3 regions of the Thiomicrospira sp. S5 genome follow, and region 2 is predicted to be linked to each of the others. Evidence: predicted binding sites of a transcription regulator. Region 2 holds the regulator's gene; each other region holds the start of a gene.
The links. Region 2 encodes PhoB, which activates phosphate uptake and scavenging genes when phosphate is short. Its sites were predicted from a motif close to GNNTGTCATAAAACTGTCANAT; they were not measured.
Positions count from the first base shown of each region.

Region 1: a site for PhoB is predicted at 2,135-2,156, ahead of AYJ59_RS05365 (UDP-2,3-diacylglucosamine diphosphatase). Genes of this name have one in related genera too.
Region 3: a site for PhoB is predicted at 1,943-1,964, ahead of eno (phosphopyruvate hydratase). Genes of this name have one in related genera too.

Region 1 covers NZ_CP014470.1:1,180,355-1,185,296, reverse strand. Annotated here, with positions in the region: gene gshB (glutathione synthase) at 1-748, shown strand, start outside; gene AYJ59_RS05370 (diacylglycerol kinase) at 818-1,198, opposite strand; gene AYJ59_RS05365 (UDP-2,3-diacylglucosamine diphosphatase) at 1,224-2,066, opposite strand; gene AYJ59_RS05360 (glycosyltransferase family 4 protein) at 2,257-3,375, shown strand; gene AYJ59_RS05355 (hypothetical protein) at 3,422-3,748, shown strand; gene AYJ59_RS05350 (glycosyltransferase) at 3,922-4,942, shown strand, end outside.
Region 2 covers NZ_CP014470.1:2,263,376-2,268,317, reverse strand. Annotated here, with positions in the region: gene pstA (phosphate ABC transporter permease PstA) at 1-1,105, shown strand, start outside; gene pstB (phosphate ABC transporter ATP-binding protein PstB) at 1,158-1,976, shown strand; gene phoU (phosphate signaling complex protein PhoU) at 2,190-2,924, shown strand; gene phoB (phosphate regulon transcriptional regulator PhoB) at 2,937-3,629, shown strand; gene phoR (phosphate regulon sensor histidine kinase PhoR) at 3,645-4,928, shown strand.
Region 3 covers NZ_CP014470.1:1,520,862-1,525,803, reverse strand. Annotated here, with positions in the region: gene AYJ59_RS06975 (Smr/MutS family protein) at 1-224, shown strand, start outside; gene AYJ59_RS06970 (FtsB family cell division protein) at 227-583, opposite strand; gene eno (phosphopyruvate hydratase) at 596-1,876, opposite strand; gene kdsA (3-deoxy-8-phosphooctulonate synthase) at 1,993-2,826, opposite strand; gene AYJ59_RS06955 (CTP synthase) at 2,843-4,471, opposite strand; gene tilS (tRNA lysidine(34) synthetase TilS) at 4,606-4,942, opposite strand, start outside.

The DNA.
Region 1 (4,942 bases), 1.1 Mb from region 2:
GTACAACTTCCTCGACTCGGTCAAAAACGAAGTCGTCATCATCAACGACATCGACGGCATCCGCAAAGCCAACAATAAGCTGTACACCACCACCTTCAACGACCCGAACAACAGCTTCTTGCCGATTACCCATGTGTCCAAAAACAAGGAATACATTCGCCAGATGATTGACGAAATGCCGGGCGACAAGGTCATTTTAAAACCGCTGAACGCCTCCGGCGGGCACGGCGTTATTGTGCTGGAGAAAAACGCCCAGACCAGTATCAATTCCATTCTGGACTTTTACATCCACACGCAGGATAAAAGCTACGTCATCGTGCAGGAATACATCGAAGGTGCGGAAGAAGGCGACGTGCGCGTGCTGATGCTCAACGGTAAATTCATCGGTGCTTACAACCGCAAACCGCCGGAAGGCGACGTGCGCGCCAATATTCAGGTCGGCGGGACGGCACACAAATACAAAATGACCGAATCGCAAATGGCGATCTGCCGCAAAATCGGGCCGAAATTGGCGGCCGACGGTCTTTATTTCGTCGGTGTCGATATGATCGGCGACAAGATTCTAGAAGTGAATGTATTGAATCCGGGCGGCATTACCAACATCAATGCGCTGAATAAGCTGAAACTGCATAAGAACGTGGTCGATTTCATCGAGGAAAAAGTCCACGAAAAGGAAGAGAAACGTGCGGAGCTGGAATTCCTGCTGAAACGCCTCAGTGAATTTCGCCAATCCGATACGAACGAATAATTCGGTCAGCCGACCATTCAAGCGCAAATCCGCAATACTGGCCAGGCCTGGCCAGTATTGCGGATTTCGCTAAAACAGGCTCCAATTCAGGTGCGAGATAATCAGCGTCGACCAAACCAACAGGCACAACCCCATCATCACAAACACCGCCGCCGAGCCCATGTCTTTGGCCAAACCGGACAACTCATGCCACTCCTGGCCATGACGATCCACCACCATTTCCACCGCGGTATTCAATAACTCCACCACCAATAGCAAAATCACCGAACCGATCAACAGAATAAACTCCACCGCATCGTTCGACAGCCACATGGCAATCGGCGTCAACACCGCCAATAACACCAGCTCCTGCCGGAACGCCGCTTCGTTTTGATAACAGGCCTTAATGCCTTGCCAGGAATACCCGGCCGCTTTAACAATGCGAACCAAACCTCTGTGCCCGGGCTTCATCCAATACTCCTTGAATGCTCAGCCGTTACGCGGCGTTGGTCTGGTGACTGATTTCCACCCATTGCAACAGCTTCATCTCGCCGTCGCGGGTTTCGACAATCGCGGTGCAGGACTCCACCCAATCGCCGCAGTTGAGGTACTCCACCCCGTTGATTTCGCGGATTTCCGGATGATGGATATGGCCGCAGATCACCCCCTTGAAGCCCTGTTTTTTACAGTCGTCCACCACTGCTTCTTCATAGGCCGAAATGAATGATACCGCCGATTTGACCTTTTGTTTGATAAACGCCGATAAGGACCAGTAGCCCATGCCGAACTTATGGCGAACGCGATTGAAATAACGGTTAATGACCACCAGGCTTTCGTAGCCCCAGTCGCCGATCACCGCCAACCATTTCTGGGTTTGGATAACGCTGTCGTATTTATCGCCGTGCACCACCAGCAATTTTTCGCCGCTGGTGGTCACGTGCACCGCTTCATCGGTCAGGCGGATATTACCGAAATCGACACCGGAATAACGGCGTAGAAAATCATCGTGATTACCGGTCACAAACACCACTTCGGTGCCGCGTTTGGCCTTGGTGAGAATGCGACGAATCACATTGGTGTGCTCCTGCGGCCAGAAAATACGTTTTTTCAAACGCCAGCCGTCGATGATGTCGCCCACCAGATACAGTTTGTCGCATTGGTTGTATTTCAAGAATTCGGAAAGAAACTCGGCTTTCGCACCTTTAGAGCCCAGATGTACGTCGGAAATAAATATGCTTCGGTAGTTCGACATCTGGTGATTGTTTTCCGCAACAATCAAATCGTCCGCTTCTATGGATTCCATCCAATCCGGCATGATCGCTAAAGGCGTGTCTTTCATTTTCCGTCCCATCGTTAACCTTGTTTCGGGCAAGTTTAAAGGGGGCACTTGATGGATACATGACGCTTTAATGACAATTAAATGACTGAAAAAACAGCGTTTTTCATATTAAGTTCACACAGGCGTCAACAAAGCATTCTAAGGTAATCCTAAGACTCACATATAACATAAAACAGCAGCGCCCGACGATATGAACACACCTGATTCCGCCGCCAGCACCGCCGAACCTTTTGTGCAAATGCCCTTCAATACTCGCCGCATTCAACGCCTCTCCCTAGTCACAGATGCTTGGCAACCGCAAGTGAACGGCGTGGTCACCACCCTGTCGCAACTGGTTGCTCACCTTCGCCAGCAAGGCATAGAAGTCGACGTCATCCACCCCAACGATTACGATTGCGTGCCCTTACCGACCTACCCGGAAATTCCGTTGGTTTGGCGCGCGCACGGATTGGAAAAACGCCTGCTAGACTTCCAACCCAATGCCATCCACATCGCCACCGAAGGCGCTTTAGGATGGAAGGCACGCCGCATTGCGCGCAAACACGGTTTGCCTTTTACCACGGCGTATCACACCAAGTACCCGGAATACATTCACGAACGCTTTCCGGTGCCGACGGACTGGGTGTATAACATCATGCGCCGCTTTCACACCCCGGCGCAAAACACCTTTGTTCCGGGCGAATCCATTTTAACGGAGTTGAAAAACCGTCATTTTCAACACGTGGTGCTGATGACGCGCGGCGTGGATACCGAAATATTCAACCCAACCCGCGCCCGGCCTTCCAAAGACGACACGCCCATGTACCTCTACGTCGGACGCATCGCGCCGGAAAAAAACCTCGCCGCTTTTTTGGATTTAGAGTTGCCCGGCCGGAAGGTGGTGGTCGGCAAAGGGCCGGACTTGGAAAAACTCCAGCAGACCTATCCCGACGTTGAATTTACCGGCCCCAAGTACGGTACGGAACTGGCGCAATACTACGCCTCGGCCACGGTGTTTGTGTTCCCCTCCCTGACCGATACCTTCGGCGTGGTCAATCTGGAAGCTATTGCGTGTGGCACGCCGGTGGCGGCCTTTCCGGTCACCGGCCCCAAAGACATCATTACCGAAGGCGTCAACGGCGTACTGAACTGGGATTTGAAAACGGCCATCGAGCAAGCCGTGCAACTGAAGCAAGACCCAAACAAAATCGCACAATCCATTCCGCAATACACCTGGCAAGGCGCCGCACAACAATTTGTCGACCATCTGGCGTTCATTGAACAGGTCGATTCCCGCCAACCGGCAGACAAGGCCGTTAAAATCTCTTAAAATACCGATAAGCTGTTCTACGAAACCGTTTATCGAGGGAAATACCGTGCCGAAAAATAAAGCTTTATTGTTATTGGTCATCGCCTGGTTGATGGGCTTGATCGGTCTTGTGATGGGGTTGGTATTCGATTCTTTATGGTTTGCCCGCTTCGGCAGTTTGGTGGTGCTGTTTTCCGTGATGAGCGAATTCAGCCTGCTTCAGGTGGAGTTGCGTACCCTTTACGGCCGCTTGGACCAAATCGATGCGGAAGACGACATTCCCGACCTCAGTCCCTCGAAATGGCACCGTAAAAAATTCCGCATGACCCATGTCACCATTATTATCGGCACCCTGATCTGGGGCTTCGGCGATTTAATGCTGCCGCCATATTGAATCGCGCCTCACGTCCCCATCGAATCCTCAAATCCGCCAGGCCTGGCGGGTTTTACAAGAAAAACCACCGTCACATCAAACCGTCATAAAGGCTTCAATAAGCTGTCATCCTAAGGTTAGTCCCCCTTTTTAAAATAAAACCTTTCATCCACATAAAAGATTAAGGAACGACGATGAAGGTCTGCCTTTTTACCGATACCCTCGGAGATTTAAACGGCGTCTCGCGCTTTATTCAAGACATGGGCGAACAAGCCGCACAGCACTCCGACGAAGACTTTGACCTGCAAATCGTCACCGCCACCGCCAAACCCATTCCCGATACGCCCTACATCCATAACCTGCCCTGCCGTTTTCGCCTACCGATGCCGTTTTATCAGGAGTTGGATTTGGTGTATCCGAATACTCGCGCCATCCGCCATTTTCTGGAAAGCTATCAACCGGACCATGTCCACATCTCCACTCCCGGTCCATTCGGATGGGCAGCCAAACGTCAGGCGGAAAAGCTGGGACTGCCGTTGTTCGGCACCTACCACACCGACTTTCCGGCCTATCTGTACGACCTGACCCGTTCCCATTGGGTGAAAAAACAAACCGACAACACCATGGCCAAATTCTACCGTGCCTTCCAGCATGTTTTCTCTCGCTCGGATGCCTATCTCGGCATTATGCAGCAGGATTTGAAACTACCGAGAGAACACATTTCCACGCTATTCCCCGGCACCAATCTGGCTAAATTCCACCCCAAACACCAACGCCGCCAAGTCTGGTCGGATTTCGACTTGGAGCCACAGCGCTTAAAGGTGTTGTATGTCGGCCGAATCAATATCGAAAAGAACGTGCCATTCCTGCTGGAAACCTGGCAAGCGTTGTTGGCGGAATTCCCCGACCTGCCGGCCGACTTGATTCTGGTTGGCGAAGGGCGGTTCCGTAAATGGGCGCCGAAAATGAAACCGCATCACATCCATTTCCTCGGACCGATTCGCAACGCACAAACGCTTTCCGAACTCTATGCTTCCTCGGATTTGTTCGTCTTCCCGTCCGTCACCGACACTTTGGGGCAGGTCATTATGGAAGCGCAGGCCAGCGGCTTGGGCTGCTTGGTTTCGAATGTCGGCGGCCCGCAAACGCTGATCGACCCGAACCAAACCGGTCAAGTGCTTGAAGCCAACCACTTGGACACCTGGAAAAACGCCT
Region 2 (4,942 bases):
TAACTATAAATTAGAGCAACTGCGTTTGAATGAAAAGCGGCTTGAGACCGACGGTGAATACACCGCCGAGAAACAAGCCGAATTCGAGGCCGAGCGCACCACGCTGAAACAAGAATTCAGCGATCAGCAAGACACGTTGAAGGTGTTGTATCGCCAGTCCAATAATCTGGGTGAAGTCACGTTGCAAATTGCGGGAAATAAATTCATTCATGTCCCGTTGAAATCCATTGTACGTTTCTGGCAGCCAAACAACATGACGTTTGGCGAGCAGGTTGGTTTCTTCTTCACGTCCATCGGACACTTCTTGATTGACGATCCGCGTGAAGCGAACACCGAAGGCGGGGTTTTCCCAGCCATCGTCGGGACGGTAACGATGGTGATCCTGATGGCGATTTTCGTGACGCCGATGGGGGTGATTGCCGCCGTCTATATGAGCGAATACGCTAAAGACGGCATTTTGTTGCGGACGGTACGAATTTCCATCAACAACCTGGCGGGGGTGCCGTCCATCGTGTTCGGTATCTTCGGTCTCGGGTTCTTTGTTTACATCATCGGGGGCAGTATCGACGAACTCTTCTACAGTTACGCCTTGCCGAGTCCGACCTTCGGGACGCCGGCGTTGCTGTGGGCTTCCTTGACGATGGCCCTGTTGACCTTGCCGGTGGTGATCGTTTCGACTCAGGAAGGCTTGTCCCGTATTCCGCGTGCCTTGCGTGAGGGCGGTCTGGCGCTGGGCGCGACCAAGTCCGAAACCATTATGAAAATTGTCCTGCCGATGTCGATGCCGGCGATTATGACCGGTCTGATTCTGGCCGTGGCGCGCGCCGCCGGGGAAGTGGCGCCGTTGATGTTGGTCGGTGTGGTGAAATTGGCGCCGGAACTGCCAATCGATTTGAACGCACCGTTTATTCACTTGGACCGTAAGTTCATGCACCTTGGTTTCCATATCTACGACGTCGGTTTCCAAAGCCCGAACGTTGAAGCGTCTCAGCCGTTGGTCTATGCCACCTCTTTGTTGTTGGTGTTGATTATCATCGGTTTGAACCTCGGAGCGATCACGATCCGTAATAAGCTGAGAGAGAAGTACAAGGCTCTGGATAATTAATGACCAGGCCTGGTGGATTATTGCAATAGAATTTTAGAATAGGAATGTTGTTATGACTGAACAGAATATGAATATTTCGATTGATCGTGATCATCGTGGTATGCACTTGGACAACGAAAAAATGGCGATTGAGGTCAAGGATTGGAACCTGTTTTACGGTTCCAAACAAGCCTTGCAGAACATCAATATGAAACTGCCGCAAAACCGTGTGACGGCGTTTATCGGGCCGTCGGGTTGCGGGAAGTCCACCTTGTTGCGCTGCTTCAACCGCATGAACGATTTGATTGACATCGTGCGCGTGGAAGGGGAGATGCTTTTGCACGGGGACGACATGTACAGTAAGCACATGGATGTGGCGGCGCTGCGTCGTCGTGTGGGCATGGTGTTCCAAAAGCCGAACCCTTTCCCGAAATCGATTTATGAAAACGTCTGTTACGGTTTGCGTCTGCAAGGCATCAGCGATAAGAACGTGCTGGATGAAACGGTGGAATGGGCCTTGAAAGGCGCCGGACTTTGGGAAGAAGTCAAAGACCGTTTGGACGAGAATGCTTTGGGCATGTCGGGTGGTCAGCAACAGCGTTTGTGTATCGCGCGTGCCATCGCCATCAAGCCGGAAGTTTTGTTGTTGGACGAACCGACATCGGCACTGGATCCGATTTCCACTTTGGCCATCGAAGAATTGATTTTCGAGCTGAAAAAGGACTTCACGATTTTGATCGTCACGCACAACATGCAGCAGGCAGCTCGTGTGTCCGATTACACCGCATTCATGTACATGGGAGACTTGATCGAATACACCGATACCGACTCTCTGTTCACGAATCCGCAAGTCAAACGTACCGAAGATTACATTTCCGGTCGTTACGGTTAAGTTGAGAGCTTTACACGAGATGGGTACACGGCTAAAAATAGCTAAAATCTTCCTGAATGTCGTTGAAAAACTCGTTAATAGCTAGCTATTAACTTCGTTTTCCGCCTGATTCAGAAAAATTTTATCTCATTTTTTCCTCGCGTCCCACTCGTGCAAAGCTCTCAATGTTGAGTATTGAGTTATAGTTATAAGAACAGTCAGGAGAGTCATCACATGGAAAAACAAGAATTCAGCTCACACATTTCGGAAATGCTGAACCGTAATCTGGAAGATTTGTTCAACCACATTCTGGAAATGGGCGGCATGGTCGAGCGCCAGTTTGAAACGGCGTTGGTCGCTTTGGGCAGTGGCGATACCGAAAAAGCGGTGGAAATCATCGCCTTCGACAAAGCAATTAATAAAGCGGAAATGGAAATCGACCGTTTGTGCGCGAAAGTATTGGCGCGCCAACAACCGACGGCTTCCGATTTGCGTTTGATCATTGCCGCGATTCGCATCGCCATCGATCTGGAGCGTATGGGCGACGAAATCGTCAAGATCGCGAAAATGGTCATCGTGTTCGGAAAAGAGCACCAAGTGAAGTGCGCTGAATTGCCGGGCTACGTTGAATTGATGGACATTTCCACGCGCTCCAACGCCATGCTGAAAACTGCGCTGGATTCTTTTGCTCGCGTTTCCACCGAAGGGGCTGGTAAAATCATTCAGGAAGAAGAATTGATCGACGACATTTTCGCCGATGCCATGGCGGATTTGAAAACCTCTCTGAAAGAGATGCCGGATCAAGTAGAATGTCTGATGGAAATGATCATCGCATTGCGCGCTTCCGAGCGTGTATCGGATCATGCCAGAAACATTGTGGAAAGCATCATCTACCTGGTTCAAGGGATGGATATGCGTAACCTAGACAGCGAACGCTTAAACGAGTTCTTGAGCGAGCTGGAATCTTAACGGGAAAGATTTATGACAGAGCAATGCATTTTAGTGGTCGAAGATGAAGCCGCCATTCGCGATATGTTGAATTTCACGTTAACAGCGGCGAATTATAAGGTCATCGAAGCCCCGAATGCAGAGCAAGGCTGGAAACTGTTGTTGGAACACCAGCCGGACTGCGTGTTATTGGATTGGATGTTGCCGGGCGTGTCGGGTGTTTCGCTGGCTCAGCGTATTCGTCAGAACGACCAGACCGCCGGCATTCCGATTATCATGCTGACGGCCCGTGGTGAGGAAAACGACCAGGTGCAGGGTTTTGATGCGGGTGCCGACGATTACGTCGTCAAACCCTTTTCGCCGCGAGCCTTGGTGGCACGGGTCAAGGCCTTGCTGCGACGTCAATCCCCCGAAAAGAATGCGCTGGACGTGGTGCGTTCCGGCGATTTGAAGCTGGATTTATCCAGTTACCGTTTTACAGTCAATGACCAAGAAGTTAAACTTGGGCCAACAGAGTTCAAGTTGATGCATTTCTTCATGACGCATTCCAACCGTGTTTATACCCGTGTCCAGTTGCTGGACCAGGTGTGGGGGGAGAATGTCGTGGTCGAAGAGAGAACCGTCGATGTTCACATTCGGCGTCTCAGAAAACTATTGGAGCCCGTCGGGGCAGCCGATACGATTCAAACCGTAAGAGGTGCTGGCTATCGTTTCTCTGTTGAATAAGAGGAAAACGATTCAGTGTCAAAAGGAATTACGCGGGAACTCACCTGGGTCATCACCAGTGTGTGGCTCGCCCTGTTCATCGCATGGATGACCGATTGGTGGATGGCCACCTTTTTCGGTTATTTGCTGTTCTATATCGCCCGTCAATTGTACAGTATCTATCGCTTCGAACTTTGGATGAAGGGCACGCCTAATGTGTCTTATCCACCTGGCTCCGGTCTGTGGGGCGAGTTAGGGTATCTGGTCTCACGCAAACAGCGTTCGCTGGAAAAGCACGCCGACTTACAGTTTTACAAATCCGAGCAATTCCTGGCCGCGTCCATGACGATTCCGGACGCCATTATCTCGCTGAATGAATCCAATCAAATTGAATGGTTTAACAATTCCGCCAAAAAGCTGTTCAAGCTGAAACACAGTGATACCCATCGTAAAATCGAAAATCTGCTGCGGCACCCGGATTTCATTCAGTACCTCAAGTCGGGGCGTTATGAAAAATCGGTGATTTTATCTTCACTCAACGGGATTCCTCGGGTGTTCAATCTGAAATTATTCCCGTATTTTCAGGAACATAAGCTGCTGATCGTCAAGGACATTCACGAGCTTTACAATCTGGCGCAAATCCGCCGTGATTTCATTGCCAATGCGTCACATGAACTGCGTACGCCGCTGACCGTATTGAACGGTTACATCGAAGTGATGATGGACGGCCAAGAACCGGATTCCATGTGGGTGAAGCCGTTGGAACAGATGCACAACCAATCCGAACGGATGCAGTCCATCATCAACGATTTGCTGACGCTTTCGGCCATGGAATCGGAAACGCTGGTCGGTAAGGAGAAAACCGTTCCGATTGCTCCCATCCTCAAAAAAATGGAACAGGACGCCACTCAGATGAGCCAAGGAAAACACAGTTTTAGGTTTGAGTTGGACGAGAGTCTGGCGTTGAAAGGTTACGAAGAACCGCTGAAGAGTGTGTTGATGAACCTGATTTCCAACGCCATCCGTTATACGCCGGAAGGCGGGCAAATCACCGTGCGCTGGTACGAAGACGCAAAAGGGCCGCACTTTCAGGTGGACGACACCGGCATCGGGATTTCGCAGGAACACATCAGTCGCCTGACCGAACGTTTTTATCGTGTCGATACGGCACGTTCACGCGACACCGGTGGCACCGGTTTGGGGTTGGCCATCGTCAAGCACATCCTGGAACGTCATGATGCCAAGTTGGTGATTAAAAGTCAGTTGGGTAAAGGGTCAAGCTTCCGGTGCGATTTTCCGCGCAGCAAGTCCGTGCATTAACGACGGATGTCATC
Region 3 (4,942 bases), 740 kb from region 2:
AAAAGGCCCTGGAGCACTTCATTCACGAAGCACTGCAAAGCCAAGCCCGCTATCTGATTATCGTGCACGGTAAAGGCTATCACTCGGAATCCGATTACCCCGTCCTCAAAAACTTGGTGAACTACCGTTTACCGCAAATTCCCGACTTGCTCGGTTTTTGCAGCGCGCAACCCAAAGACGGTGGCACTGGGGCCGTTTACGTGTTTTTGAAAAACCAGCGTTAGCCTTACGGCAAAGAATTCGAAGGCGTTTCAGTAGCCTCGTTACTTTCCATATCGGTTTGTTTTTCAACCGCTTTTGGTTGTGATTTCGGTAACTCGATAATCTTAATGAAAGCCTCATCCTCACCAATCATGCCCAGTTTTTGTCGGGCAATGGTTTCAATCGCTTGCGTACTGGATTGCAAATCCTTCACCTCTTTACGAAGCAAGGCGTTGTTTTGTTCCAACACATCGATTTTAGAGTGCAGTTCATCGAGATTTTTTTGAAGGGATAACAGTTCGCCCACGCCACCGTCCGATGACAGTAAGCGAACCTGTAGAATCAAAATAACAATTGCGAGTGCAATGTAGATGATTTTCAAGATTAACCCGGATTATTTCAGGTTATAAAACGCGTCTTTTCCAGGGTAAACGGCCGCGTCGCCCAATTCTTCCTCAATACGAATCAATTGGTTGTACTTGGCGATACGATCCGTTCTGGACATGGAACCGGTTTTGATTTGCCCCGAACCGGTCGCCACAGCGATATCGGCAATGACCGTATCTTCGGTTTCACCGGAACGGTGAGACACCACGGCCGTGTAACCGGCGTCTTTGGCCATTTGAATCGCTTGGAAAGTTTCCGTTAGCGTACCGATTTGGTTAATCTTGATCAAAATCGAGTTGGCGATGCCTTTTTCGATTCCTTCTTTCAAAATCTTAGGATTGGTCACGAACAAGTCGTCGCCCACGATCTGCAAACGCTGACCGTCTTTTTCCGTTTGATATTTGAAACCGTCCCAGTCGGACTCGTCCAAACCGTCTTCAATCGAAATAATCGGATACTTGCTGACCCAACCGGACAACAAATCAACCATTTCATTGGAAGACAGGGTTTTGTTTTCCGAAGCCAGGTAATATTGGCCGTCTTTGTACAATTCGGAAGAGGCCGCGTCCATCGCGATCATAATGTCTTCACCCGCTTTGTAACCGGCTTTTTCGATCGCTTCCAAAATCACCTGAATCGCTTCTTCGTTGGATTTCAGATCCGGTGCAAAACCACCTTCATCACCGACGGCGGTGTTGTAACCTTTGTCATGCAATACTTTTTTCAACGCATGGAAAATCTCCGCACCGTAACGAATGGCTTCGGACATGGATGGCGCACCAACCGGCATAATCATGAACTCCTGGAAATCCACCGAGTTATCGGCATGCTCCCCACCGTTGATAATGTTCATCATCGGAACCGGCATTTTGTAATCGTCGGTTTTCAAGTAAGCATACAATGGCAAGCCCTTGGATTTTGCCGCCGCTTGCGCCACCGCAATCGAAACCGCCAAAATCGCATTAGCCCCCAAACGGGCCTTATTGTCGGTTCCGTCCAACTCGATCATTGCATTGTCAATCGCCGCTTGGTCGGTTGCGTCTTTGCCTAGCAGGCAGGCTTTGATTTCGGTGTTAATATTATTAACCGCTTTCAAAACGCCTTTACCGCCGAATTTTGACGCATCACCGTCACGCAACTCAATGGCTTCACGAGAACCCGTTGACGCGCCAGACGGAGAAATACCACGACCTTTTGAGCCGTCTTCCAAGATGACATCGGCTTCCACCGTAGGGTTACCACGTGAGTCGATGACTTGACGAGCTTTGATATCTTTAATCAATGACATATGCCTTTTCCTATTTTCTTTTTTTACTCAGTTTCTTCGTTTCATCCGCTCCATTCTAAAGTCAGAATATGGCAAACGGATGACAAATTCGGTTTTATCGGCTCTTAAAGCCGTCCTTATGACAGGTTTTCAATAAAGCCTTTGTCCTTGACCACATCGTCAACCGCTTTCAAGGTTTCCAATAAAGGCTTCAAGTTCCCCAGCGGCCACATATTCGGGCCGTCCGATAAGGCATTAGCAGGATCCGGATGGGTTTCCATAAAGACGCCGGACACGCCAGCCGCCACCGCGGCACGTGCCAAAACCGGAACCATTTCACGCTGTCCACCGGAAGTGGTGCCTTGCCCACCCGGTTGTTGTACGGAATGCGTCGCGTCAAACACCACCGGGCAACCGGTTTGGCGCATGGATGCCAACCCACGCATATCGGAAATCAAAGTGTTGTAACCAAATGAGGTGCCGCGATCACAGACCATGATCTGATCGTTTCCGACTTCACGGGCCTTCAATACCACTTGATCCATATCCCACGGCGCCTGGAACTGTCCTTTTTTGATATTGACCGGCAGGCCTTGGCGACAGACGTTTTGAATAAAATTGGTCTGGCGCACCAAGAAGGCCGGCGTTTGCATCACATCCACCACCGACGCCACTTCATCCAAAGGGGTGTCTTCATGAACATCCGTCAAAACCGACACACCGACTTCGTCTTTCACTTTCTGCAAGATGCGCAATCCTTCTTCAATCCCCAAGCCACGGAAGCTTTTGGTGGACGAACGATTCGCTTTATCATAAGACGATTTGAAAATAAACGGAATGCCCAACGAATCGGTCAACTCTTTCAGTTGCCCCGCCGTATCAATCGCCAATTGTTCAGATTCGATCACACACGGACCGGCAATTAAAAATAAAGGTTGGTCGATACCAACGTTAAAACCGCATAAATTCATTTCAATGCCTTCTTAATTAAGAATTTTCTTTGTATTCGTTCGCCGCTTCCACAAATGCTTTAAACAGCGGATGACCGTTTCGTGGCGTGGAGGTAAATTCCGGGTGGAACTGACAGGCCACAAACCAAGGATGATCTTCGATTTCAATGGTTTCGACCAGGTTTCCGTCTTCGGAACGCCCGGAAATTTTCAAGCCGGCCGCTTCCAATCTGGCGATGTAACCGTCATTCACTTCGTAACGGTGGCGATGACGCTCGCGAATCAATTCCTGGCCGTAAATCTGTTGCATTTTACTGCCTTTCGCCAGCAGACAGCCTTGGCCGCCCAAACGCATGGTACCACCCAAATCAACGGTTTCATCACGTTCAATGACTTTACCGTCTTCATCGGTCCATTCGGTGATCAAAGCCACCACCGGTGTCGGTGTTTTCGGGTCCAGCTCGGTACTGTGTGCATTGGTCAAGCCGGCGACGTGGCGAGCATATTCGACCACCGCCATTTGCATGCCCAGGCAAATCCCCAAATACGGCACTTTGTTTTCACGTGCATAGCGGATGGCTTGGATTTTCCCTTCCACACCGCGTTCGCCGAAACCGCCCGGCACCAGAATCGCATCCATTTCTTCAATCACGCCGGTGCCGGATTTTTCGATGTCTTCTGAGTCAATGTAGTGAATATTCACTTGCGTCAACGTCTGAATGCCACCGTGCACTAACGCTTCAATCAACGACTTGTAGGCTTCGGTTAAATCGACGTATTTTCCGACCATGGCAATGTCCACCGATTTTTTCGGGTTCAATTGCGCGTCAACCACTTTATCCCAGTCGGACAAATCCGCGACCGGAACATTCAAACGGAAGCGGTTGGTGACCAGCTCATCCAAGCCTTGCTCATGCAACATTCTTGGTACTTCATAAATGGTACGCGCATCCAGCGAATTGATAACCGCTTGTTCTTCCACATTGGTGAACAGCGCGATTTTGCGTTTTTCCGATTCTTCCAACGGGCGCTCGGAACGACAGATCAAAATATCCGGTTGAATCCCGATGGAACGTAATTCTTTGACCGAGTGCTGGGTGGGTTTAGTTTTCACTTCACCGGCCACCGCGATGTATGGCAACAAGGTCAGATGCATGAACATGGCGCGTTCACGACCGACTTCCACGCCCAACTGACGGATGGCTTCCAAGAACGGCAAGGATTCGATATCACCCACGGTGCCGCCGACTTCCACCAAGGCGACATCCGCACCGGCGGCGGCCAACTTGATGCGATGTTTGATTTCATCGGTAATGTGCGGAATCACCTGAACGGTGCCACCCAAATAATCACCGCGACGTTCATTGCGAATCACCTTTTCATACACCTGACCGGTGGAGAAGCTGTTTCGCTTGGTGAAGTTACGTTGTACAAAGCGCTCGTAATGCCCCAAATCCAAGTCGGTTTCCGCGCCATCGTCGGTAACGAACACTTCGCCATGTTGGAACGGACTCATGGTGCCTGGATCGACGTTGATATACGGATCCATCTTTAACATACTGACTTTGAGGCCTCTGGCTTCCAGAAGCGACCCGAGGGAGGCAGCGGCAATCCCTTTTCCTAAGGAAGAAACAACACCGCCAGTAACGAATATAAACTTTGTCATGAAATCACTTTAGTTTAGACTTTAATTCAGCAAATTGAGAGCTTTGTTTGGAATAAAGCACCCACCGGAATTGGGTAATCAGAATGGAAGCTAATTATACCGTAACCCCAAGGCTTGAGCAATCTTTGATTGCATCAATCCCGGCCGGAAAAATTCGTATAACCGCCTAGAATCGCCACCGCTTTGCCGTCGATTTCCAAAACCGGCCAACGGTTACGATCCCACGAGGGGACACCACGCGTTTGAAACCACTTTTTTAATTGTGTTTTCGGGCCAAGCGCTTCAGCTTCCAAATCGGTCATGGCTCGCACCACCCAGTCCGAGAACTCCGGTTTCGGCCAGGCCTGGTCGATTTCCAACCGCTTATCGAACGGCTCGGAAAAATACCATTGCGCCGGTTCAAACGCCGACCAAGCGACACGATAATCGACCGGCAACGTTTCCGGCAACGCATACAGGGTTTGTCGGTAA